Regions from separate parts of the Nocardiopsis sp. NPDC057823 genome, predicted to be linked through region 2. Evidence: riboswitches for the same ligand, from Rfam matches in the RefSeq annotation. Region 2 holds a riboswitch; each other region holds the start of a gene.
What was found. A riboswitch is a leader RNA that binds a small molecule or an ion and turns the genes downstream of it on or off. The one in region 2 is predicted to bind thiamine pyrophosphate.
Positions count from the first base shown of each region.

Region 1: linked by a shared signal. The riboswitch ahead of thiO (glycine oxidase ThiO) and the one ahead of thiC (phosphomethylpyrimidine synthase ThiC) in region 2 are both predicted to bind thiamine pyrophosphate.
Region 3: linked by a shared signal. The riboswitch ahead of ACFVNO_RS09570 (ECF transporter S component) and the one ahead of thiC (phosphomethylpyrimidine synthase ThiC) in region 2 are both predicted to bind thiamine pyrophosphate.

Region 1 is NZ_JBHVLR010000003.1:206-7,810, reverse strand. It holds gene ACFVNO_RS06540 (6-phosphofructokinase) at 1-719, opposite strand, end outside; gene ACFVNO_RS06535 (response regulator transcription factor) at 932-1,594, opposite strand; gene pknB (Stk1 family PASTA domain-containing Ser/Thr kinase) at 1,716-3,668, opposite strand; gene ACFVNO_RS06525 (thiazole synthase) at 4,189-4,947, opposite strand; gene thiS (sulfur carrier protein ThiS) at 4,962-5,177, opposite strand; gene thiO (glycine oxidase ThiO) at 5,183-6,373, opposite strand; TPP riboswitch at 6,407-6,516, opposite strand; gene ACFVNO_RS06510 (Rv2175c family DNA-binding protein) at 6,617-6,976, shown strand; gene thiE (thiamine phosphate synthase) at 7,053-7,605, shown strand, end outside.
Region 2 is NZ_JBHVLR010000001.1:766,488-774,092, reverse strand. It holds gene thiC (phosphomethylpyrimidine synthase ThiC) at 1-886, opposite strand, end outside; TPP riboswitch at 880-991, opposite strand; gene ACFVNO_RS03560 (SOS response-associated peptidase) at 1,119-1,976, opposite strand; gene ACFVNO_RS03555 (DUF3068 domain-containing protein) at 1,987-3,015, opposite strand; gene ACFVNO_RS03550 (alpha-(1->3)-arabinofuranosyltransferase) at 3,012-7,445, opposite strand; gene ACFVNO_RS03545 (glycosyltransferase family 4 protein) at 7,442-7,605, opposite strand, start outside.
Region 3 is NZ_JBHVLR010000004.1:185,243-192,847, reverse strand. It holds gene ACFVNO_RS09580 (alpha-1,4-glucan--maltose-1-phosphate maltosyltransferase) at 1-921, opposite strand, end outside; gene ACFVNO_RS09575 (transglycosylase domain-containing protein) at 1,672-3,789, shown strand; TPP riboswitch at 3,948-4,053, shown strand; gene ACFVNO_RS09570 (ECF transporter S component) at 4,160-4,771, shown strand; gene ACFVNO_RS09565 (ABC transporter ATP-binding protein) at 4,774-6,327, shown strand; gene ACFVNO_RS09560 (energy-coupling factor transporter transmembrane component T) at 6,314-7,102, shown strand; gene ACFVNO_RS09555 (enoyl-CoA hydratase-related protein) at 7,165-7,605, shown strand, end outside.

The sequences.
Region 1 (7,605 bases), on a different contig from region 2:
AAGGAGTCCTTCTCGCCGGTGGCCAGCTCCATCTGGCCCTCCTTGGGGTGCGCGCCCTCGGCGACCACGATGATCGGCGCGTACTGGGTGCGGAAGCGGCTCTCGACGTGTGCGACGACCTCGTCGATGTCGAAGGGGCGCTCGGGGATGAGGATGACGTTGGCGCCCGCGGCCATGCCCGAGTGCAGGGCGATCCAGCCGGCGTGGCGGCCCATGACCTCCACGACCAGGGCGCGGTGGTGCGACTCGGCCGTGGTGTGCAGGCGGTCGATCGCCTCCATGGCGATGTTGACGGCCGTGTCGAACCCGAAGGTGTAGTCCGTGGCGTTGAGGTCGTTGTCGATGGTCTTGGGCACGCCCACCACGTTGACGCCGCGGTCGTGGAGCTGGCGGGCCACGCCCAGGGTGTCCTCGCCGCCGATGGCGACCAGGGCGTCGACGCCCAGGCCGGCCATGTTGTCCTTGACGCGCTCGACGCCGCCCTCGATCTTCATGAGGTTGGTGCGGGAGGAGCCCAGGATGGTGCCGCCGCGCGGGAGGATGCCGCGCACCGCCTCGACGTCCAGGGGCATGGTGTCGCCCTCCAGGGGGCCGCGCCAGCCGTCCCGGAAACCGACGAACTCGTAGCCGTAGTCCTTGATGCCCTTGCGGACCACGGCCCGGATGACCGCGTTCAGACCAGGGCAGTCGCCGCCACCGGTCAGCACCCCGACGCGCATACGAATCTCCTCGACGTTGTGGGTTCCACGGCGCTTGGCGCCATATGGTCTAGACCATAGTGGTACGGGCGATCCCAGGCCAACCCGGGCCGGTGAACACCGTCCGAACTCCGCCGCGGTCCGCCCGGAACGGGCCCCCTGTACCGCTTTGCGCCGTCCGGAGGGCCCCGTCGCGCGGTCCTTTCGGGGCCCGTCCCCCGACCCGCGCCGGGTCAGTCGTCGAGGCCGCGGTCGATGGCGTAGCGCACCAGCTCGACCCGGTTGTGCAGGTGCAGTTTGGTGAGGGTGTTCTGCACGTGGTTCTGCACCGTGCGGTGGGCGATCGACAGCCGCTCCGCGATCTGCTTGTAGGCCAGCCCCTTGGCGACCAGGCGCAGCACCTCGGTCTCGCGCGGGGTCAGCGCCGGGGCGCCGTCGTCGGCGTCGCGCTCGCGCGAGGACGAGAGCCTGCGGTACTCGCCCAGCACCAGCCCGGCCAGGCCCGCGGTGTAGACGGCCTCGCCCCGGTGCACCCGCCGTACCGCGTCCAGGAGCTCGTCGCGGCCCGCCGACTTGACCAGGTAGCCGGTGGCCCCGGCCTTCACGGCGGCCAGCACGTCGTCCCCGGCCCCGCTCGCCGACAGCACCAGCACCCGGGGAGGCTCGGCCAGGGCCGTCAGGCCCGCCGTCAGCTCGACCCCCGTCATGTCCGGCAGGTGCAGGTCGACGATGGCCAGGGTGGGCCGGGCCGCGGGGGCGATCCGCAGCGCCTTCGCGCCGTCGCCCGCCGTGCCGACCACGGTCAGCCCGGCCTCGTCGAGGTCGCGCGCGACCGCGTCGCGCCACATGGGGTGGTCGTCCACGACCAGGACCCGGATGTCCTCACTGCTCTCCATGGCGGTGACCCTATCCCGCCCCGGTCCGTGACGCCCCCCGCGCGTCCGCACCCGGCCGGGCCCCGGACGCGGGAGGGGCGGCGCTCCGGCGCGCCGCCCCTCACACCTCACCCGTACCGGGTCAGTCGTCGTCCTCGCCCTCGAACGCGAAGGGGGTCGCGGTGAGCGTGATCTCGGTGCCCTCGGGCGCCCTGCCGGTGTGCGACTGCTCCGCGACGATCCGGCCGCCCAGGATGCGCTCCACCTTCACCTTGAACCCGGCCTCCTCCAGCTCCTCCTTGGCGTCGCGGACGTTCATGCCCACGACGTTGGGGATGTCCACCCCCGGCGGACCGGTGGAGACGGTCAGCTCGACCACGCTGCCCGCGCTCAGGGTGGCGCCGGTGTCGGGGTTCTGGCTGATCACCAGGCCCTCGTCGACGCTGTCGCTCTCGACCTCGACGATGTTCACCGTCAGGCCCAGTTCCGTCAGCGTCCGCTCGGCGTCCTCGACCTTCTGCCCGGCCACCGGCGGGACGTCGATGCCGCGGCTCACCTCGAAGGTGACGGTCGACTCCCGGTCGGCGACCTGCCCGGGCTCCGGGTCGGTGGAGATGACCTGGCCCGGCGGGACGTCCTCGGCGTCGACGACGTTCTGCTCCAGGTTCTCCGGGGCGAACCCCAGCTCCTCCATCTCCTTGAGCGCGTTGGAGATGTCCTCGCCCGTGAAGTCCGGCATCTCGACCTCGCGCGGCCCCTTGGACAGGCTGATGGTCACCTCGTCGCCGGGGGAGAGCCGCTCGCCGGCCTCGGGGTCCACCGTGCCGACGGTTCCCGCCGCCTCGTCGCTGTAGACGGCCTCGTCGGCCACCAGGCACTTCAGCCCCGCGTCGCGCACCGCGGCGCAGGCGGCCTCCTGCTCGGCGCCGACGACCTCGGGCACCTCCTCGAACCGCCCGACCAGGAACCACCACCCGGCGACGAACACGATCAGGGCCAGGGCCGCGGCGCCCGCGCCCAGCAGCACCCCGCGGCGCCGGCCCGGGGGGCCGTCCCCGGGGTAGTCGTCCGCGTAGTCGTCGTCATCGCGGTAGGGGGCGCCCGGGCCCATCTCCACGACCATGGTGGCGTTCTCGGTCCCGGGCCCGGCCCCGCCCGCGATGAGCTGCGGGGCGGTGACGGCCGCCGTCGCGGCGGCCGCCGGGGCGACCGGGGGCAGCGGGCCGCCCGTCTCCGGGGTCTGCGGCAGCCGGTGCAGCACCTCCAGCACCTTGGCCAGGAACTGCCCGGCGTTGCCCGGCCGGTAGCGGGGGTCGCGCTCGGTGGCCTTGGTGACCAGGGCGTCCACCTCCGGCGGCAGGCCCGGCAGGAAGTGCGAGGGACGCGGGACGTCCTCGTTGACGTGCTGGTAGGCGATCGCGATGGGCGTCTCGCCGGTGTGCGGCTGGCTGCCGGTGAGCAGCTCGTAGAGCATGATCCCGGCCGCGTACACGTCGGTGCGCGCGTCGGCGGTGCCCCGCTCGATCTGCTCCGGCGCCAGGTAGGCGGCGGTGCCCATGAGCGTCCCGGTGCGGGTCAGGCCCTGGGTGGACTGCTCCACCGCGCGCGCCAGGCCGAAGTCGGCGACCTTGATCCGGCCGTCCTCGGTGATGAGCACGTTCTCGGGCTTGATGTCGCGGTGCACCATGCCGGCCTGGTGGGCGGCGCCCAGCGCGGCCAGCACCGGCGCCATCACCTGGAGCGCGTCGCGGGCGGACAGCCGCCCGCGCTCCTTGAGCAGGGCGCGCAGGGTGCGCCCCGGCACGTACTCCATCGCCAGGAACACGTGCCCCCGGTCCTCGCCCTGGTCGAAGACCTGGACGACGTTGGGGTGGGAGAGCTTGGCGACGGAGTGCGCCTCGTTGATGAAGCGCTGGACGAAGGTGGGGTCCTGGGCCAGCGAAGGGTGCATGACCTTCAACGCCAGCCGGCGGTCCAGCCTCAGGTCGTGGGCGACGTAGACGGTCGCCATCCCGCCTCCGGCGATCCTGGACTCCACGAAGTAGCGTTGGTCCAGAGTGGCGCCCACGAGCGGGTCGGAAGTCGTCATGTCCACGGCGGAGTAGTGTCCTTGCTGCGGGGAGCGCGGGCTGTCGCGGTCGGTGGCGCGTACCCGACACCGGGTGTCGAACCGACACGATAGCGGAAGCCCGTCCCGGGTCTGCCCCGCGGTTCACGGCCGCGCCGCCCCTGCTCCACGGGGGGTGGGGCGTGCGGTCCTGGGTCGTCCTGGGGTGCGCCGGGCCCCGCTTCCGGGCGGTGCGCACCCCTCTTCACGGTAGGGGATGGGGGCAACGCCGCGGTGCCGCCGCACCGGTGGCCTTCCCGATGGCCCCCGGTCAGTGCTCTGACCAGCGATGACGCCGTGTGCGGCCGGGTCGGTGCGGTGCGCTCCGGCCTGAGCCGGACCGCCGGTCGGTGACCGCGTCCCCCGTGTATCTTCGTCGCTCGCCGAGCGCATTCGGTTCCGGATCGCTCGCATGATCACGGAAGGGACCCGGTCCCCACGTGTTCGAGGTCTCTTCCGGCGGGCCCCGCCTCGCCGGAGGCGGGGCCCGCGCGCATCGGGGTTCCGCTCAGTCGGCGGCCGGGGAGGAGGCGCGGGCGTGCCGCCGCACGGGGATGCGCCCCGCCAGCCGGGCGGCGCGCCCGGCGCGGACCGCGTCGCGCATCGCCCGGGCCATGAGCACCGGGTCCTCGGCGCGGGTCACCGCGCTGGCCAGCAGCACCGCGTCGCAGCCCAGCTCCATGGCCAGGGCGGCGTCGCTGGCGGTGCCGATCCCGGCGTCCACGATCACGGGGACCCCGGCCTGCTCCACGATCAGCTCCAGGTTGTGCGGGTTGCGGATGCCCAGCCCCGAGCCGATCGGCGCGGCCAGCGGCATCACCGCCGCGCAGCCGACCTGCTCCAGCCGGCGGGCCAGCACCGGGTCGTCGTTGGTGTAGGGCAGCACGGTGAACCCCTCGTCCACCAGCCGCTCGGCGGCCTCCAGCAGCTCCACCGGGTCGGGCAGCAGCGTGTGCTCGTCCGCCACGACCTCCAGCTTCACCCAGTCGGTGTCCAGCGCCTCCCGGCCCAGCCGGGCGGTGCGCACCGCGTCGGCCGCGGTGAAGCACCCGGCGGTGTTGGGCAGCGGGCGGATCCCGTTGCGCTCCAGCACGTCCCAGACCGAGCCGCGGGCGCCCGGGGTGACCCGGCGCATGGCCACGGTGGTCAGCTCGGTGCCGGAGGTGGTCAGGGCCTCCTCCAGGACCTCCAGCGAGGGCGCGCCGCCCGTGCCGGTGATGAGCCGGGACCCGAAGGAGACCCCGGCGATGACCAGGGGGTCGTCGATGTGCTCGGTCACGGTCAGCCCCCCTGGACGGCGGTGAGGACGTCGACGCGGTCGCCCGCGCCCAGCCGGGTACCGGCCCAGGCGGCGCGGCGCACCACCTCGTCGTTGACGGCGACGGCGATGCCGCCGGGGATGGCGCCGCCGTCGGCGGCGGTCAGGTCGCGCACGATCTCCTCGACCGTGGTGGTGTCGGCGGCCTCGCGGCGGTCGCCGTTGACGATCAGCTCCACAACTCTCACTTCCACGTCGTCTCGCCTGCGCGGTCGGCGGCGAACCGCTCCGCGTACTCGGGCAGGGTCCCGGTGGTCAGGGCACGGGCCATGACCTCGCCGGTGACCGGGGTCAGCAGCACCCCGTGCCGGAAGTGCCCCCCGGCCAGGTGCAGGCCGGGGACCCGGGTGGGGCCCAGCAGGGGTTCGTTGTCCGGGGAGCCGGGGCGCAGGCCCACACAGGTCTCGGTGACCTCCAGTTCGGTCACGCCGGGGACCAGCTCGCGGGCGTCCCGGAGCACCTGCCACAGCCCGCCCGCCGTCAGGGAGGTGTCGTAGCCCAGCTCCTCCTGGGTGGCGCCGATGACGATCTCGCCGTCGGCGCGCGGCACCAGGTAGACGGGGAAGCCCCGGACCAGGCCGCGCACCGTCCGCTCCACGAGGGGAGGCTCCCCGGCGGGCACCCGCGTGCGCAGCAGCTGCCCCTTGACCGGGCGCAGCGGCGGCACGACGGGCTCGGGCAGGTCGATCCGGTCGCTCCAGCACCCGGCGGCGACCACCACCTGGTCGGCGGGCAGCTCCCGGCCGTCGTCCAGGACCGCGCCCAGCCGGGCGCCCCCGGCGCCGGGCGAGCGCACGGCCGTGACACGCCCGCGGACCTCCGCGGCCCCGGCGCGCTCCCCGGCCACCGCCAGGGCGCGCAGCAGCAGGCGCGGGTCCACCGAGTGGTCCCGGGGGGCGAGCACGCCGCCGCGCACCGCGGGGGCCAGCATCGGCTCCAGCCGCCGGCACTCCCGGCCGCTCAGGCGCTCGGTCTCCACCCCCAGGCGCTTCTGGAGGTCGTGCAGGCGGTCCAGGACCGCCATGTCGTCGGCGTCGAAGCCGACCAGCAGTGTTCCGGTGGTGCGGTAGCCGACGCCGAGCCCGCTCGCGGCCTCCAGTTCGGCGACGAAGTCCGGGTACAGGGAGGCCGACCGGATGCCGAACTCCATGAGGGGCTCCTCGCCGAACACCGCCTCGGTGGCCGGCGTGAGCATGCCCGCCGCGACGGTGGACGCGGCCCGGGCCCCGGCCGGGTCGGTGACGGGGTCGGGTTCGACCAGGGTGACCCGGTGCCCGGCCTGTGCCGCCCGCCAGGCGGTCACGCGGCCGGCCAGGCCGCCGCCGACCACGACGACGCCGTGGCCGCCCTCCGGCCCTCCAGAGGTAGGACGAATCGTGTCGGGGCGCCGTTCGGTCTCAGGGGTGCGCACGGTGCTGCCTCCGCTCCCTTCGCCGGCATGATCCGGATCAGGTTCGTGCGGTCGGGGGCGGCAGCCCCCCTCTCAGCCGGGTCCACCCGGCTCCCGCGGGACGTCTGTGTTCGCCCCACATACTACGGCCCCCCGATCCGGGGGCCGGAGCCGGTGTCCGCGGCGTGCGTGGTGTCCGCGGGACCGGGCCTGTGGCAGATTGGTGGGGTGACATCTAGCGATACCAATCTCGACACCCTGGTCGGCGAGTGGCTGACCCTCAAGGAGGCGGCCGCGCCTCTGGGCGTGAGCCCGAACCGCATCAAGACGCTCATCCGCGAGAACCGGCTCATGGGCGTGGTCCGCGGCGGCGAACTCTCGATCCCGGCCGCCTTCGTCGACGGTGACGACCTCGTGAAGGGGCTGCCCGGCACGCTGGTCCTGCTCAGCGACGCGGGCTACTCCACGGAGGAGGCGCTGCGCTGGCTCTTCACGCCGGACGACACGCTGCCCGGGACCCCGATCCAGGCGATGCGCGAGAACCGGGGCACCGAGGTGCGCCGCCGCGCCCAGAGCCTGGCCTTCTGACGCCCCTGCCGGGGTGGGCGCGCCCGCGTCGCCCGCCCCCTTGGGCCCGCCGGGGCCAGGGCCTAGGCTGGTGGGCGTGAGGACCAGCCACGGAACCAGCCTGCGCAAGCGCCTGGACGCATCCCTTCTGTACCTGTGCACCGACGCCCGCCGCGAGCGCGGCGATCTCGCCGAGTTCGCCGACGCCGCGCTGTCCGGGGGAGTGGACATCGTCCAGCTCCGGGACAAGGGCCTGGAGGCGCGCGAGGAGCTCGCGGCCCTGGAGGTGCTGCGGGAGGCGTGCGAACGCCACGGCGCCCTGCTCGCGGTCAACGACCGCGCCGACATCGCCCGCGCGGTGCGCGCCGACGTGCTCCACCTGGGGCAGCGCGACCTGCCGGTGCCCATGGCCCGCGACGTCATCGGGGCCGACCCGCTGATCGGGCGCTCCAACAACGACATCGACACCGCCCGTGCCTGTGCCGAGGAGCCGGGCAGCGACTACTTCTGCGTGGGCCCGGTCTGGGCCACGCCCACCAAGCCGGGCCGCCCGGCGGCCGGGACCGGGCTGGTGGAGCGGGCGGCCGCCCTGGGCACCGACCGCCCCTGGTTCGCGATCGGCGGCATCGACCTCGACAACGTCGACCAGG
Region 2 (7,605 bases):
TGTACAGGAAGCTCTCCCGGTGGTGGGCCAGGCACCAGGCGGCCATGATGGAGCCGCCGCGCGAGACGATGCCGGTGACCCGGCGGGCGGTGAGCGGCACGTACCGCAGCAGGACGCCCGCGTGCACGGTCATGTAGTCCACGCCCTGCTCGCACTGCTCGATCACCGTGTCGCGGTAGACCTCCCAGGACAGCCGGGCCGGGTCCCCGTCGACCTTCTCCAGCGCCTGGTAGATGGGGACGGTGCCGACCGGCACGGGCGAGTTGCGCAGGATGCGCTCGCGGGTCTCGTGGATGCGCTTGCCGGTGGACAGGTCCATGATCGTGTCGGCGCCCCAGCGGGTGGCCCACACCATCTTCTCGACCTCCTCCTCCACCGAGGAGGTGACGGCCGAGTTGCCGATGTTGGCGTTGATCTTGACCAGGAAGTTCTTGCCGATGATCATCGGCTCGGACTCGGGGTGGCGGCGGTTGGCGGGAATGACCGCCCGGCCCACCGCCACCTCGGAACGGACGAACTCGGGGTCCAGGCCCTCGCGTTCGGCCACGAACCTCATCTCGGGGGTGATGGTCCCGGCCTTGGCGTGGGCGAGCTGGGTGTCGGCCCCGTTGACGGGGGTGCGGGAGCGGATCCACTCCCCGCGCAGGGCGGGCAGCCCGGCGCGGACGTCGATGTGCGCGGTGTCGTCGGTGTAGGGGCCGGAGGTGTCGTACAGGTCGAAATGGCCGCCGTCGGTGAGTCCCACCCGGCGCCCGGGGATCCGGAGGGTGAAGCCCTCGGGGGTCTCGATGTCCCGGTAGACCTTGGATGATCCCATGATGGGACCGGTGGTCACCCGGTGCTCCCCGGTGGTGGGACCGGTGTCACGGCTCTGCGAAGCCGTCATGGCATGCCTCCCTACGTCGGAATTACCCGAACAGGTTCTGCGGTCGGCGACACCGTTGAGCCGCCCTCTCAGCCCGCCATGGCGCGAGCTCCCGCGTTGCGTTATCCCGTTGTGGGGCACGGTCGGGCCGTACCCGGGCGCGCCCGCGTTCACGGGCGGCCCCGGACACTGTACACAGGGACACCCCGGTCCCGTCCAGGGGTGCAGGGGGACCCGGAGGCGGGCCCCGGGGTCAGAAGAGGGTGTCCGGCTCCGGCCCCGACCCGGCCGCCAGCGGCGTGAGCAGGTCGGGGCGGTTGTTCTTGATGGTGTTGACGTCGGTGGACACCTCGTCCGCGACGAGCCGGTCCGCCGGGGTGTCGGCCATGATGTGCATCAGCTCGTCGGGCCCGGTGGCCGGGTCCAGCCACGCCGCCCAGTCCTGCCGGGGCACGATGACGGGCATCCGCTCGTGGATGTGCGCGAGCGCGGGGGCGGCCTCGGTGGTGATGACGGCGCAGCTCCACACCCAGCCCGCCGGGTCCTCCTCGGGGGCCTCGGGGTCGCGCCAGCGCTCGAAGATCCCGGCCATCGCCAGCGGCTCGCCGCCGCCGGGGTAGTGGACGGAGTAGGGCTTCTTGTCCGCCTTGGCCTTGCGCTTCTTGTGGTCGGGGTCGGTGGCGGGCGAGGTGCTGGCCTGGACCGTGCCGTCCCTGCCGACGAGCTGCCACTCGTAGTAGGCGTCGGCGGGCAGCAGGCAGCGGCGGCGCCGGAACGCCGTGCGGAACGCGGGCTTGTCGGCCACGGTCTCGCTGCGCGCGTTGATCATCCGGTAGCCGATGTTGCGGTCCTTGGCCCAGGAGGGGATCAGCCCCCAGCGCAGGGTGTGCAGGGAGCGCGGCCCGGGCGCGGCCTCCTCCCCGCCCTGCGGGGGCGGGCCGAGGACGGCGTACACCGGGCGGCCGGGCGAGATGTTGTAGTCCGGCTCCAGCTCCTCCAGCGGCGGCCAGGCGCGGGTGTCCACGTCCTCGCCGGGCAGGGACTCCTCCGGGAGGCCGAAGTCGAGCCGGAGCTGCTGCACGTTCCTGGACTGGGCATAACGACCGCACATGCGTCCGATCCTACGCCGACGGCACCCGCTTCCCATCCGTGACATCCGAATCCGCGGGCGCTCCCGCCCCCTCCGCGCCCCCGCGGCCGTCGCGGCCCGCGTCCCGGGAGCGGTCGCGCAGGGCGACCGCACCCCCGGCGACCAGCAGCAGGCCGCCGGCCGGGCCCAGGGCCCAGGGCGCCCACGAGTCCAGGGAGCGCAGCAGCAGGGAGCGCACCCGGGCCTGCTCGGCGCGGCCCGCGATCTGGTTCTCCCGCAGGCCCAGCTCCGCGTAGAGCAGGTGCGCCTCGCCGGAGGCGTTCTGCGGGCGCAGCGTCTCCAGCCGCGCCTCGTGGGCGTTGACGACCGTGCCGGACACCGGCTCCACCCAGTAGGTGCGCGTGAGCTCCAGCCAGCGGCCGGCGGTGACCGTGCCCTCCGCTCCGGGGGTGAACAGCCACGCGGGGACCTCGCGGGCCGACTCGGGCACCTGGGTCGCGGGGATCTCCTGGGTGTAGCGGCGCACGGTAAGCCCGGCGACCTCGTCGGTCCCCTGGAACTCCATGACGGGCGCGGCCCGCACCTCGGCGTCGTAGAAGGGGTGGTCGGCCTCCCCCACCCCGGGGGGCCAGGAGAACACCAGCCCGGCCTGGCGGACCGCCCGGTCGCCGTTCACGTGCTCGCCGCAGCAGTTGACGGCGCGGCCGGTGTCCCGGTCGACGATGGCCCGGCGGCTCCAGTGGTCGATCATGGCGCCCTCGGCGACGGTGTCCACCGACATCTCCCAGGCCGACCAGTCCGGGCCGTGGGCCTGGGCGCTGACGGACGTGTTGCGGACGATCCGCACCCCGTCCACCCACGCCCACCGGGACGTGTCCAGGTACCCGGCGCCGTCGGCGACCATCGTCACCTCGAACCGGCCCTGGGCGGGCAGCACCGCCACCCGGTCGTACACGTACAGCGGCAGCATCGCGGCCAGGGTCAGCAGGAAGGCGCCGACCGCCGCCGGGACCGTGCCCCGGGGCAGGGTGCGCCGCCCCGCGGTGTCGTCCGCGCTCATGTGCGGGCCTCCTCGTGGTCGCTCTCCCGGCCGCCGGCCTCCGGGGCGGGGCCGTCACCGTTCCACGGCCGGCTCCGGGGCCGGTCCGGGGACCGGCCCGGGCCCGGCGGGCCGGACGCGCCGCGGGCGCCGCCCGTCCCGCGCGGGTGGGCGTCGGCCCGGGACGGGTCGGGGCGCTGCCCCAGGGCCAGGACCAGGCGGGCCAGGGCGGGCAGGCACAGCAACTGGGCGACCCAGCCGCGCAGGGGCTGGCCCACCACGTCGGTGATGTCGTGGAACGGCATGTGGACCGCCAGGTGGGTGCCCACCGCCATCGCCAGGCCCGCCAGTCCCAGCGACACCGCCACCGGCCACGGCCCCGCCAGGCGGGGCAGGAGCCGCCCGCCCATGGACGGGCTCCCCGGCTTGGCGTGCCGGAGCCGGGCGGGCGCGCGGCGGCCCAGCCACCACATGCACAGCAGGATGGCGCCGACCAGGGCGGCGCCGACCGCCCCGGCGACCCAGACCCCGTACGCCAGGCCCAGCGGGAGCACGAACCACCGCGACGGCCAGGCCGCCCCGGCCGCGGGCAGCGCGCGCGCTCCGCGCAGGGCCCCGGCGGCCCCGGCGCGGCCGCCCGGCAGCAGCCGGCGCGGCCACAGGGCGGCGACCACCAGCAGGGCGGCCAGGACGCCGCCCGCGATCAGGGCCCGGTGGTAGGCGGCGTCGGGGGTGTAGGTCAGGGTCACGGTGCCCGCGCTGCCCGCCGGCAGCAGCCAGCCCTGCTTCCACCCCTCCAGGCGGACCGGCTCCAGCACCTCCCCGCCCTCCAGGCGGGCCTGCCAGCCCTCGTTGTAGTTCTCGTTGACGACGAGGAAGGAGTCGGTGTCCACGGCCTCGACGTCGAAGCGGCGCTCCCCCGGGCCCCACTCGTGCACGGTCGCGGGGGCGGTCAGGGAGACCTCGGGGCGCTCGGCCACCGACTCCCCCGAGCCCACCACGGCGGAGCGGACCTCGTACCGGTTGCCGGGGTCGACGACGATGCGGTTCTCGCCCTCCACCAGGTCCAGGGCGGTGCAGCTCTCGTAGCGCAGCGGGCGGCCGGTGAGCTGGTCGGCCAGGGTGCCCTCGCTGATCCGCGTCTCCACCCGCTGCCCGTTGACCCGCAGGGTGGGGCCCAGGCCGCAGGCGGTGGACGCGTCCCCGTCGGGGACCGGGTCGACCGGGTCCACGCCCGGCAGGGCGATGGTGCCGATCTCCAGTGCCTGGCCCTCGGGGCGCTCGAACGTGATCCGCACCGCGTCGGCGGTGAACGGCGCGAAGTCGACCCGGCCGCTGCCGTCCAGCCACCCCTCGCGCACGGTGCCGCCGCCCTCGACCGTGACCTTGATGGGGCGCAGCACACTGTCGGCGCGCGGGAAGTCCACCGTGAGATGGCTCAGCTCGACCGACCGGCCCAGCTCGATGTCGAGCCAGGGGCGCTTCTCCTCGGGGTCGGGGTACCAGACGGTGCTCCCGTCGTCGTCCAGGGCGCCGCGGCCCATCGCCGCCGGGTGCTGCACGGCGGTGGAGGAGGCGGTGACGTACGGGTACGTCCCTGCGCGGTTGGCCGCGTTCTCGGCCTCGCGCGGGTCGGTGAGGACGACCTCGCCGGACACCGAGTGCGGTGCCGCGGCCGCGGCCGCCGACAGCCCGAAGGTGCGGTCCAGCCGGCGGGCGTCCTCGCCCTGCACCTGGAGGCCGCTGTTGCACACCCACACGTGGGAGCCCTCCATACACCCGGGAGCGGTGCCGGTGGACCCGGTGAACAGCAGGGTGCCGGCGTCGGCCGGGCCGGGCACGCGCAGGGTCCGGGCGGGCTCCAGGCCGGGCACGGAGATGGAGGTGACGCCCACCCGGGTGCCGAACCGGTACTCGGGCTCCCAGGCCAGCTCCTCCACCCGGAGCCGCAGGGTGGTGGTGTCCCCGGGCGGGACCATGACCTCCTGGGGGTCGCCGGTCTGGGCGACCGGCACGTCCACCTCGCCGGTGTCGGTGACGACGCTGATCCGGGAGGGCGGCGGGTCGTTCGCGAACTGCTCGAACGCGACCGTCAGGCCGGTGAGGTCCTGGGGCTCCTCGAACTCGACCTCGATCCACTCGCCCAGGGCGCCGGTGAACGCGCTGGACCGCCACGAGGTGGTGAGGTCGTCGTCGAGCGCGGCCTGCGGCCCGTGCCCGGGGTCGCGGTCGGCGGCGCGGGCGCCCGCACCCGCCTCGGAGGAGGAGGCGCGCACCGACGCGATCCCGATGTCCTCGGCGTGGGCGGTGTAGTCCTCCCAGGCCGGGTCGACGATGTCGGGGGCGGGGACGTCGCGTTCGAGCTCCTCGTCCTCGGTGAGGGTGGCCGACACGTTGCGGCGTACGTCGGGGTAGACGACCTCGCGGCGGCGGGCGGTGTCGGTGACGATGGTGTCCTCCGCGGACACCTGCTCGGCGCCGGGGTCGTCGCCCAGCAGCACCGGCCGGTCGTCGGTGATCAGCCCCTGCTCGGCCAGGTACAGCAGCGACTCGGGGCCGCCGGTGACGCGGACGGCCTCGTCGGCGGGCACCACGCCCACCGTCGGGGCGGCGCCCTCCACCTCGTAGATCGTCAGCGCCGGGTAGGGCTGGTCGAACCACTGCGAGGCGGAGTGGTGGTCCAGGGAGCCCATGGGCGCCCCGAACTCGGCCACCGGCGTGATGCCGGGCGAGGCTTCGAGCGCCTGGTGGACGCGGGCCGGCCAGCCGCCGTGGTTGTCCACGCGCTGGAGGTCGTTGCGGACCAGCAGGTGGGTGACGCCCATCCGGGCCAGCGTGGCGGAGAGCCCCGCCGAGCCGCGTCCGGAGGACACCCGCTGGTCGATCTCGTGGGTGAGCCGGGAGACCCCCGCCGAGCCCCACGGGATGATCTGGTGGTTGGTCCAGGCCCCCTCCAGGAGGGGTTGCAGGGGCTCGTCCAGGGGACGGCCCCACTCGTACTCCCCGCGCCCCGAGCCGGGCAGCGCCATCGTCATGCCGCGCTCGTCGGAGCGGTCGTTGAGCCAGTCCACCGCCTCGCGCCAGTACCCGGGGAGGGCGACGAACCCGCCCGCCGGGGCCACGCCGACGGTGGCGATGGGGACGAGGGTGACCAGGAACGCGGTCGCGCACACGGCGGCCACGGTGCGCCGCACCCGGCCCGAGACCGGTTCGCCGCGCCGGTCGGCCCGGTCGCGGGCGACCACCACGGGCAGGTGCGCCAGCCCCAGCACCACCGGCAGCCGGATGAGCGCGTCGAACTTGTGGACGTTGCGGAACGGGGCCAGCGCGCCGTCCAGGAGCTCGCGCATGGTCCCGGCGAACGGGCCGGTGAGGTCGCCGGTGTAGCCGGCGACGACGATCGCCGTACCGGTGAGCAGGGTGGTGACCAGGAAGAAGCGCTCGGGGGTGCGCCGGTTGACGAGCCCGGCCAGGCCCAGCCCGGCGACCAGCGCGGTGACCGCGATCAGCCAGGGGGTGAGGGACAGGGCCGCGCCCGAGGGCAGGGCCGTGTTGCCCTGGTCGGGCAGGAAGCCCATCCAGTTGGAGGTGCCGCGCAGCGCGTTGAGCAGCGAGGTGATGCCCGTGGTGACGGCGGCGTCCTCGGTGTAGGGCATGAACGAGTACACGTACCGCGACATCAGCAGCAGCGGGGCGACGTACCAGAACGTGGCGGCGACCAGCGCCACCGACCACCAGAAGATCATCCGCCGCTTGCGCGGGCCGCGGGAGCGGGTGAGCAGGTACAGGCCGGGGACGATGAGGACGGCCAGCTCGGAGGCGGCGTTGGTGCCGCCGCACAGCAGGAACGCCGCCCCCGACAGCAGCGCCATCCGGGCCGGCGGGTAGCCGCGCCGGGCGCCCAGGACCAGCGGCAGCAGCACCCACGGCATGAGCAGCATCGGCTGCAGCTCGGCGGAGTTGTACGACAGCAGCGTCAGCACCCGGGGGGCCAGCGCGTAGGCGACGCCGGCCAGGATGCGGGTGTTGACGGTGCCGATGTCCAGCGCTCCGGCGACCTTGTACACGCCCAGGAACGCGGCCACCAGCAGCACCGCCATCCACGAGCGCTGGACGAGCCACTCGGGCATGCCGAGCCACTCCAGCAGCAGGTGGAACGGCCCGTTCGGGAAGAAGTACCCGTAGGCCTGGTTCTGGATCTGCCCGAAGTAGGAGGCGTCCCACAGGTGCAGGGCGCGCTCCATGAACCCCAGGGGGTTGACCGTCAGGTCCAGCTTGGTGTCGCTGACGATCCGGCCGGGGTCGATGCTGGCCGCCAGCGCGCCCAGGAGAAGGCACACCGCGAGGACCTTGAGCCGCCGCAGCAGCTTCTCGTCCACTCCCCCGGAGACGGGGGACGGTGTCCTGGAATCCTCCGGTTCGCGCCTGGCGGTGGATTCCGCCGAAGTCACTTCTCTGCTTTCCTGCCTGAGGTCGTGTCGGGGGCGTCCGCGCCACCGGGGAGATCGAGTTCGCGGGCGACCAGGCGGGTCATCCGCGCACCGCTGGCCTCCCAGGTGAAGCGGTCGGCCCAGGCCCGGCAGGCCCGGCGGACGGCTGCTCTGCGGTGGG
Region 3 (7,605 bases), on a different contig from region 2:
GGCCAGGTCCAGGGCGATCTCCAGGCCGTGTCCGCGCGCCTCGGAGACGAAGGCGTCGAAGTCGGCGAGGGTGCCCAGGTCGGGGTGGACGGCGTCGTGCCCGCCGTCGGCCGAGCCGATGGCCCATACCGACCCGGGCTCGCCCGGACCGGCGGTCAGGGCGTTGTTGGCGCCCTTGCGGTGGGAGTGCCCCACGGGGTGGATCGGCGGCAGGTACACCACGTCGAAGCCCATGTCGGCGATGGCCGGCAGCCGCTTGGCCGCGGTGGCGAAGGTGCCGGAGACCTCCTGGCCGGGGGCGGTGTCCACCTGGGCGCCCTCGGACCGGGGGAAGAACTCGTACCAGGAGCCGAAGAGGGCGCGCTCGCGGTGCACGACCACGCTGGTGCGCTGCGAGCGGGTGACGAGCTCGCGCAGCGGGTGGTCGTGCATGAGCTCGAGCACCTCGGGGGTGACCGCGGCGGCGTAGCGCTCGGCCGGGGTCAGCGAGGTGTCGCGCAGGGCGGCCGCGGCCCGGGCGAGCGGGGGCTTGCGGGGAACGCGGCGGGCGGCCCGGGACAGCAGCCGGGCCCCCTCCTCCAGGACCAGGTCGGTGTCCTGGTCCAGGGGGAGCTTGACCTCGGCGACGTGGTGCCAGGTGGCGAAGGGGTCGCTCCAGGCCTCGATGGCGAAGGACCACTTCCCCTCGGCGGGGAGGGAGATCTCCGCCTCGTGGCGGTCGGTCCCGGGGGCGCGCTCGCTCATGCGCACGAGGCGTTCCCGGCGGCCCTTGGGCGAATAGACGACCACACCCGCGGCGAGGGAGTCGTGCCCTTCGCGGATGACCGTCGCGCCGACGGTGAAGCGTTCACCGGGAACGGCTTTCACCGGGCCGAGATCGTTGTCCGGAGAGATGTCGAGGATGGGCAGGCGTCCGATCACTGGCTACACCGTAATTGTCGTGGTTCGGGCGTTTCGGGGAGGCGCTTCGGTCGACGTCGGGCAGAAATAACCCAGAGTTAATCCGAGGCAAGACGGAGTTAATGAAGGGCCCGGATCGGATTCTGTCCGGATTGCGGCTTCGGTGCCCTCCGCTCTCTATCGTGTGCCCTCTCGTGTGGTTTGGCGGAGTGCCAGGGCCGGATAATTTATGTGATCCTCGTCACACTGGCTGTAAGGGCTTTCTGCTGGTATTTGACTGGTTTCACCTGCGTAAACTACGCAAATCGGTCAGAAAGAGACACGTGTTTCGGGGGTCTCTCTGGTTGTTCTGCCGTTCTCTGTGGTGAAAAGTCGGAAAACTCATCGGTCATGTTGCAGGGGTGTGGCGGATGGGTAGGGATGACCAAATGCCCGGAGGAGGGGTCCGACCTTATTGCGGACATGTCCGTGTGTCGGAATGATCCATGGAAGTCGGCTAGTCCCGGATTCGGTGCATCGGTGCGGCGGGCCGTGCCGTGCGGCTTCGTTTCGTCTCGATGTCGAGAAATTGAAATGCCCGTTTCGTTGAGTAGTGCACCTGGCGTGAGCGATGTCCGATCTGTTGGCTTTGCCATGGATTGATGAAGAGTTTCAGTGACACGCCCGATCCCGCGCCGTCCGCGGCGGCCCGTCCCTGCGAGGGTGGTCGACGCAGCAGTGCCCCGCCCGTGCCGAGCGCGGGCGGGGGCCACACGGCGTTGGGGGGACGACGTGACGGAGCCGAACCGGAAGGGCCGGCCGGAGGAGAGACGCAGGACGATCCTGGGACTGGCGGGGACGGGCGCGCTGGCGGGGCTGCTGACCGCGGCGCTGATCCTGCCCTGGGCGGGCGGCCTGGGGCTGGCCGCCCGCGACGCCGCGGCCGGGTTCATGGCGCTGCCCGCCGACCTGGAGATCCACCGCCTGACCGAGCGGGTCCTCATCACCGACGTCGACCACGAGCCCATCGCCGAGGTGGCCCGGCGCGAACGCGAGGTCGTCGACCTGGCGGACATCAGCCCCTGGGTCCCGGCCGCGCTGATGGCGATCGAGGACGAGCGGTTCTACGAACACGCCGGGCTCGACCTGCGCGGCCTGCTGCGCGCCGCCACGCGCACCGCGCAGGGCGACACCCAGGGCGGCTCGACCATCACCCAGCAGTACGTCAAGAACCTGCTCATCGAGCAGGCCACCGACGAGGAGGGGGTGCGGCGCGCCAGCGAGCGGACCCTGGTCCGCAAGCTCGTCGAGCTGCGCTACGCCATCGACGTCGAGGACCGCCTGAGCAAGGACGAGATCATGGAGGGCTACCTCAACCTCGCCTACTTCGGCTCCGGCGCCCACGGCATCGAGATCGCGGCCCGCCGCTACTTCTCGACCACCGCGGACCGGCTGGACCCCGGCCAGGCGGCGACCCTCGTGGGCCTGGTGCGCGCCCCCTCCTACTACGACCCGTTGGCCAACCCCGAGGCCGCCGCCGAACGGCGCGACCTGGTGCTCGACCGCATGGTCGCCACCGGCCACCTGTCCGAAGGGGAGGCCGACCGGTACCGCGGGGCCGACCTGCGGCTGGACCCCACGCCGCGCGGCGGCAGCTGCTACCACAGCGAGCAGCCGTTCTTCTGCGACTACGTGATGCGCTGGCTCCAGGACTCCGAGGAGCTGGCCGAGGACCCCGCGGAGCGCGAGTTCCTGCTCGGGCGCGGCGGCATCACCGTGCGCACCACCCTGGACTCGGGGATGCAGGCGGCCGCGCAGGAGGCCATCGACTCCCGGGTGCCCCCGGGGGACACCACCAAGTTCGCCGCGCAGGTGCTGGTGGAGCCCGGGACCGGCAAGGTCCGGGCGATGGCCCAGAACATGCGGTACGGGTTCGACGAGGAGGAGGTCGGGACGACCTCCATCAACCTGGCCGTCGACCACGAGGACGGCGGCTCGCACGGGTACCAGGCGGGGTCCACGTTCAAGGCGTTCACCCTGGCCGCGGCGCTCGACAAGGGGCTGAAGTACGGGACCAGCTTCGACTCGCCCAAGAGCGTCTCCGTGAGCGGGATGGCCAACTGCGAGGGCGGGACGATGTCCACGTGGAAGGTGAACAACGCGGGTGAGAGCGACGCGGGCTCGCACAACATGATCAGCGGGACCAAGGGGTCGGTGAACACCTACTTCGCCCAGCTCCAGAGGCGGGTGGGGCTGTGCGAGACCGCCGAGATGGCCGAGCGGACCGGCATCCACCGCGCCGACGGCGAGCCGCTGGGCGTGTGGAGCTCCTTCACCCTGGGCGACCAGGAGGTCTCCCCGCTCACCGTCGCCAACGCCTACGCCACCTTCGCGGCGCGGGGCGAGTACTGCGAGCCGCGCCCGGTGTCCTCCGTGACCATCGGCCGCGAGGGCGACGAGGACTTCCGCGAGATCCGGATGCGCTCGCACTGCGAGGAGGGGGCGGTGCCGACCCACGTGGCCGACGGCGTCAACCACCTGCTCCAGCAGACCTTCAAGGGCGGCACCGCGAACGGCCTGGGCATCGGCCGCCCGGCCGCGGGCAAGACCGGCACCACCGACAGCGCGGCCTACGCCTGGTTCGCCGGGTACACGCCCAACCTGGCCTCGGCCGTGGTGGTCGGCGACATCCGGGGCGGGGAGCAGAACCCGCTCCAGGGGGTGTGGATCGGCGGCCGGTACTACGGGATCGTCTACGGCGGCACGCTGCCGGGGCCGATCTGGCAGGCCACGATGAACCGCGCCGCGGCCGACCTGCCCGCGGAGTCCTTCGCCCCGTCGCCGCCCCGCTTCGGCGACCCGTCGGCGGCCCCGCCCAAGAAGGAGGAGGAGGGCGACGAGGACGCCTGACCGCAAGGCGCGGAGGGGCCCGGGGAGGGCCCTCCGGAGCAGTCCCCGGGGAGGGGACGGGGGCCGGTCCCGGTTCGGGGCCGGCCCCCGCGGCGTCCCGGGAGGTGAGACGGCACGGCACAGGACTGGCCTTCTCCGGCATATGGCGCATAATGGGGGCGAACCGACAGGGGAGCGCGTGAGCGCTGAGAGTGCGGAAAGTCCGCAGACCCTTACACACCTGATCCGGGTAATGCCGGCGAAGGAAGTCGTGGGAACCGCCACCGATGGCGCGTCTCGCGCGCCGGAGGTCCGCTTCCGGCGCCGCAGTGCCCCGGTGCCGCTCTTGGCCGTATCCGCCCCTCGTCACACCGACGAAGGGACACATCGAATGGGCACCGACACCACCCCCGGTGGCACCTGGGCCGACATCAGGTCGCGGGCACGCGGCTGGCGCACCGTCGACATCGTCGTCGCCGCCGTGCTGGGCGTCGCCGTCGGCGTCGTGTTCTGGCTCTGGAACATCGTCTGGTCCATCACCACCCCGCTGTTCGCGGCGTTCCCGCCCGGGCAGGCGGCCGTCTACGGCATGTGGCTGATCTCCGGCGTCCTGGGCGGGCTCATCATCCGCAGGCCCGGCGCCGCCCTGCTGACCTCGATCGCCGCCGCCTCGGTGTCGGCGGTCCTGGGCACCCAGTGGGGGGTCATGGTCCTCCTCGACGGCACCCTCCAGGGCATCCTGCCCGAGCTGGTCTTCCTGGCCTTCGGCTACCGCCGCTGGGGCATGGGCGTCGCCGTCCTGGCCGCCGCCGTCGCCGGGATCTCCCCGGCGATCCGCGACAACATCGCCTACAACGTCACCTGGCCGCTGCACTACCAGGTGATCTACGGGGTCATCGTGGTGATCAGCGCCGCGGTCATCGCCGGGGTCGGCGCGCGCCTGCTCACCACCGCCCTGGCCCGCTCCGGCGCGCTGGCCCCCTTCGCCTCGGCCAAGGGCTGACCGTGGCCGACCGAGGACGCCCGGGCGCCCGCGTCGAGCTCTCCGGCTGGGGATGGCGGCACGCGGGCCGGGACGCGTACACCCTGCGGGGCGTCGACCTGGCCGTCGGGCCCGGTGAACGGGTGCTGCTGCTCGGCGCCTCCGGCACCGGCAAGTCCACCCTGCTGCACGCCCTGGCCGGGCTCACCGGCGACGACGGCGCCATCGGCGGAGAGGAGGAGGGCCTGCTCCTGGTGGACGGGGAGCGGGCCCGCCGCGGCCGGGCCGGGGTCGGGCTGGTCGCCCAGGACCCCGAGTCGCAGATCGTCATGGCCCGGGCCGGGGACGACGTCGCCTTCGGCCCGGAGAACCTGGGCGTGCCGCCGGAGGAGATCCGCGAGCGGGTGGGCGAGGCGCTGGAGGCCGTCGGGTTCCCCTACGGTCCGCGCCACCCCACCGGTGCGCTGTCGGGCGGCGAGAAGCAGCGCCTGGTCATCGCCGGGGCGATGGCGATGCGCCCGCGCCTGCTGCTGCTCGACGAGCCCACCGCCAACCTCGACCCGGACGGGGCCGCCCTCGTGCGCGGGGTGCTCGCCCGCCTGCTGGAGCGGACCTCGGCGACGATGGTGCTGGTGGAGCACCGGGTCGCCGAGGTCGTGGACCTGGTGGACCGGGTGGTCGTGCTGGAGGCCGGGGGCGGCGTGGCCGCCGACGGCCCGCCGCGCGAGGTGTTCGCCGCCCACGGCGCGGCGCTGGCCGCGCAGGGCGTGTGGGTGCCCGGGCACGAGCCCGACCCCTCCCCGGGAGCCGCCCCCGGCGGCCCGGTGCTGCTGCGGGCCGCCGGGGTGGACGCCCGCACCCCGCCCGGGCTGGGCGTGCGCGTCCCGCCCCGGCGCACGGTCCTGGAGGACGTGGACGTCGCGGTGCGGGCCGGGACCGCCACCGCGCTGACCGGGCCCAACGGCGCCGGCAAGTCCACGCTGCTCACCCTGCTGGCCGGGCTGTCCCGCCCCCACCGCGGCGCCGTCCTGCCGCACGGCCCGCTGGCCGACGCCGACCGGCGGCCGCTGGCACGCTGGCCGGCGCGCAGGCTGGCCCGGCACGTGGGCACCGTGTTCCAGCACGCCGAGGACCAGTTCGTCACCGGCACCGTCCGGGACGAGCTGAGGTTCGCCCCGCTGCGCGCCGGGAGGGGCGAGGCGGAGACCGAGGCGTGGGTCGGCGAGCTGCTGGAGCGCCTGCGGCTGACCGCGCTGGCCGACGTGCACCCGTACACGCTTTCCGGGGGAGAGAAACGGCGGCTTTCGGTCGCCACCGCGCTGAGTTCCGGCCCTTCGCACGCCCCCGACGTGCTGGTCCTGGACGAGCCCACCTTCGGCCAGGACACCCGGACCTGGACCGAGCTGGTGGAACTGCTCGGCGGACTGCGGGCCGAGGGCCGCGCCGTCGTCATGGCCACCCACGACGAGCTGCTGCTGCGCCGCCTGGCCGACGTGCGGATCCGGGTCGCCGGCGGCCGGGCCGAGGAGACGGGCCGCGCCGACGCGGCGGAGGGGGGCACCCGTGGCCGACCGTGAGACCAACGCGCCGGTCGCGGACGCGCTGACCTTCGACGCGCCCGGGGACGGCGGCGCCCGCACCTGGCTGACCCGGTTCAACCCCGCGGCCAAGCTGCTGGCCGCGCTGGTCCTGGGCCTGGGCCTGGTCCCGGCGGTGGACGCCGTCACCGGCGGCGTGGTGCTGCTGGGCGTGCTGGCCCTGGTGCCGTTCAGCGGCCTGGACCGGCGCACCCTGCTGGTCCTGGGCGGGCCGTTCGTCCTCATGGGCCTGTCCAGCGGCCTGGTCAATTACCTGTACGGCGAGGAGGGCCTGGAGGGGGCGGTGGGGGCGGCGGTGCGCCTGCTGGCCATCGCCCTGCCCGGGCTGCTCGCCGCCGCCGGGAGCGACCCCACCGACATGGCCGACGGCCTGGTGCAGAGGCTGAGGGTGCCCGAGCGCCCGGCCATGGGCGTGCTGGCCGCGCTGCGGCTGGTCCCGCTGCTGGCCGACCAGTGGCGCACCATCACCCTGGCCCGGCGGGCCCGCGGGCTGGAGGCGGGCCGCAACCCGGTGCGGATGGTCGCGCTGTTCTTCGGGCGGATGTTCGCGTTGCTGGTGCGGGCCATCCGCACCGGGACGCTCATGGCCACCGCCATGGACGCCCGCGCGTTCGGCACCGGACGGCGCAGCCACGCCCGGCACAGCCGCTGGCGCACCGCCGACACGCTGCTGCCGGTCGGGGCGTTGCTGCTGCTGGCGGCGGCCTACACGCTGTCCGCCAGGCTGGGCACCCTGGTACTGCTGTTCTCGTGACCCGGGTGATAGGAATCCCTGGGACCCAGACACTGACGTCGACAAGCGAAGAGGTGGAGCACGTGGCCGAGTTCGTGCGCGTGGAGACCGACCCCGAGCACCCGGCGGTCGCCGTGATCCGGCTGGACCGCCCCAAGGTGAACGCGCTCAACGCGGTACTGACCGCCGAGATCGCCGAGGCCGCCGCGCAGGTCGCCGCCGACCCGGCGGCCCGAGCGGTCGTGGTCTACGGCGGCGAGCGGTTCTTCGTGGCGGGGGCCGACATCAAGGAGATGGCCGAGCGCACCCACGCGCAGATGCTGGAGTACGCCCGCGACCTCCAGAAGGCGCTGACCGCCGTGGCGCGCATCCCCAAGCCCGTGGTCGCGGCCGTCACCGGCTACGCCCTGGGCGGCGGCCTGGAGCTGGCGCTGGCCGCCGACTTCCGGGTGGTGGGGAGCAAGGCCAAGCTGGGCGTCCCCGAGATCCAGCTCGGCGTGATCCCCGGCGCCGGCGGCACCCAG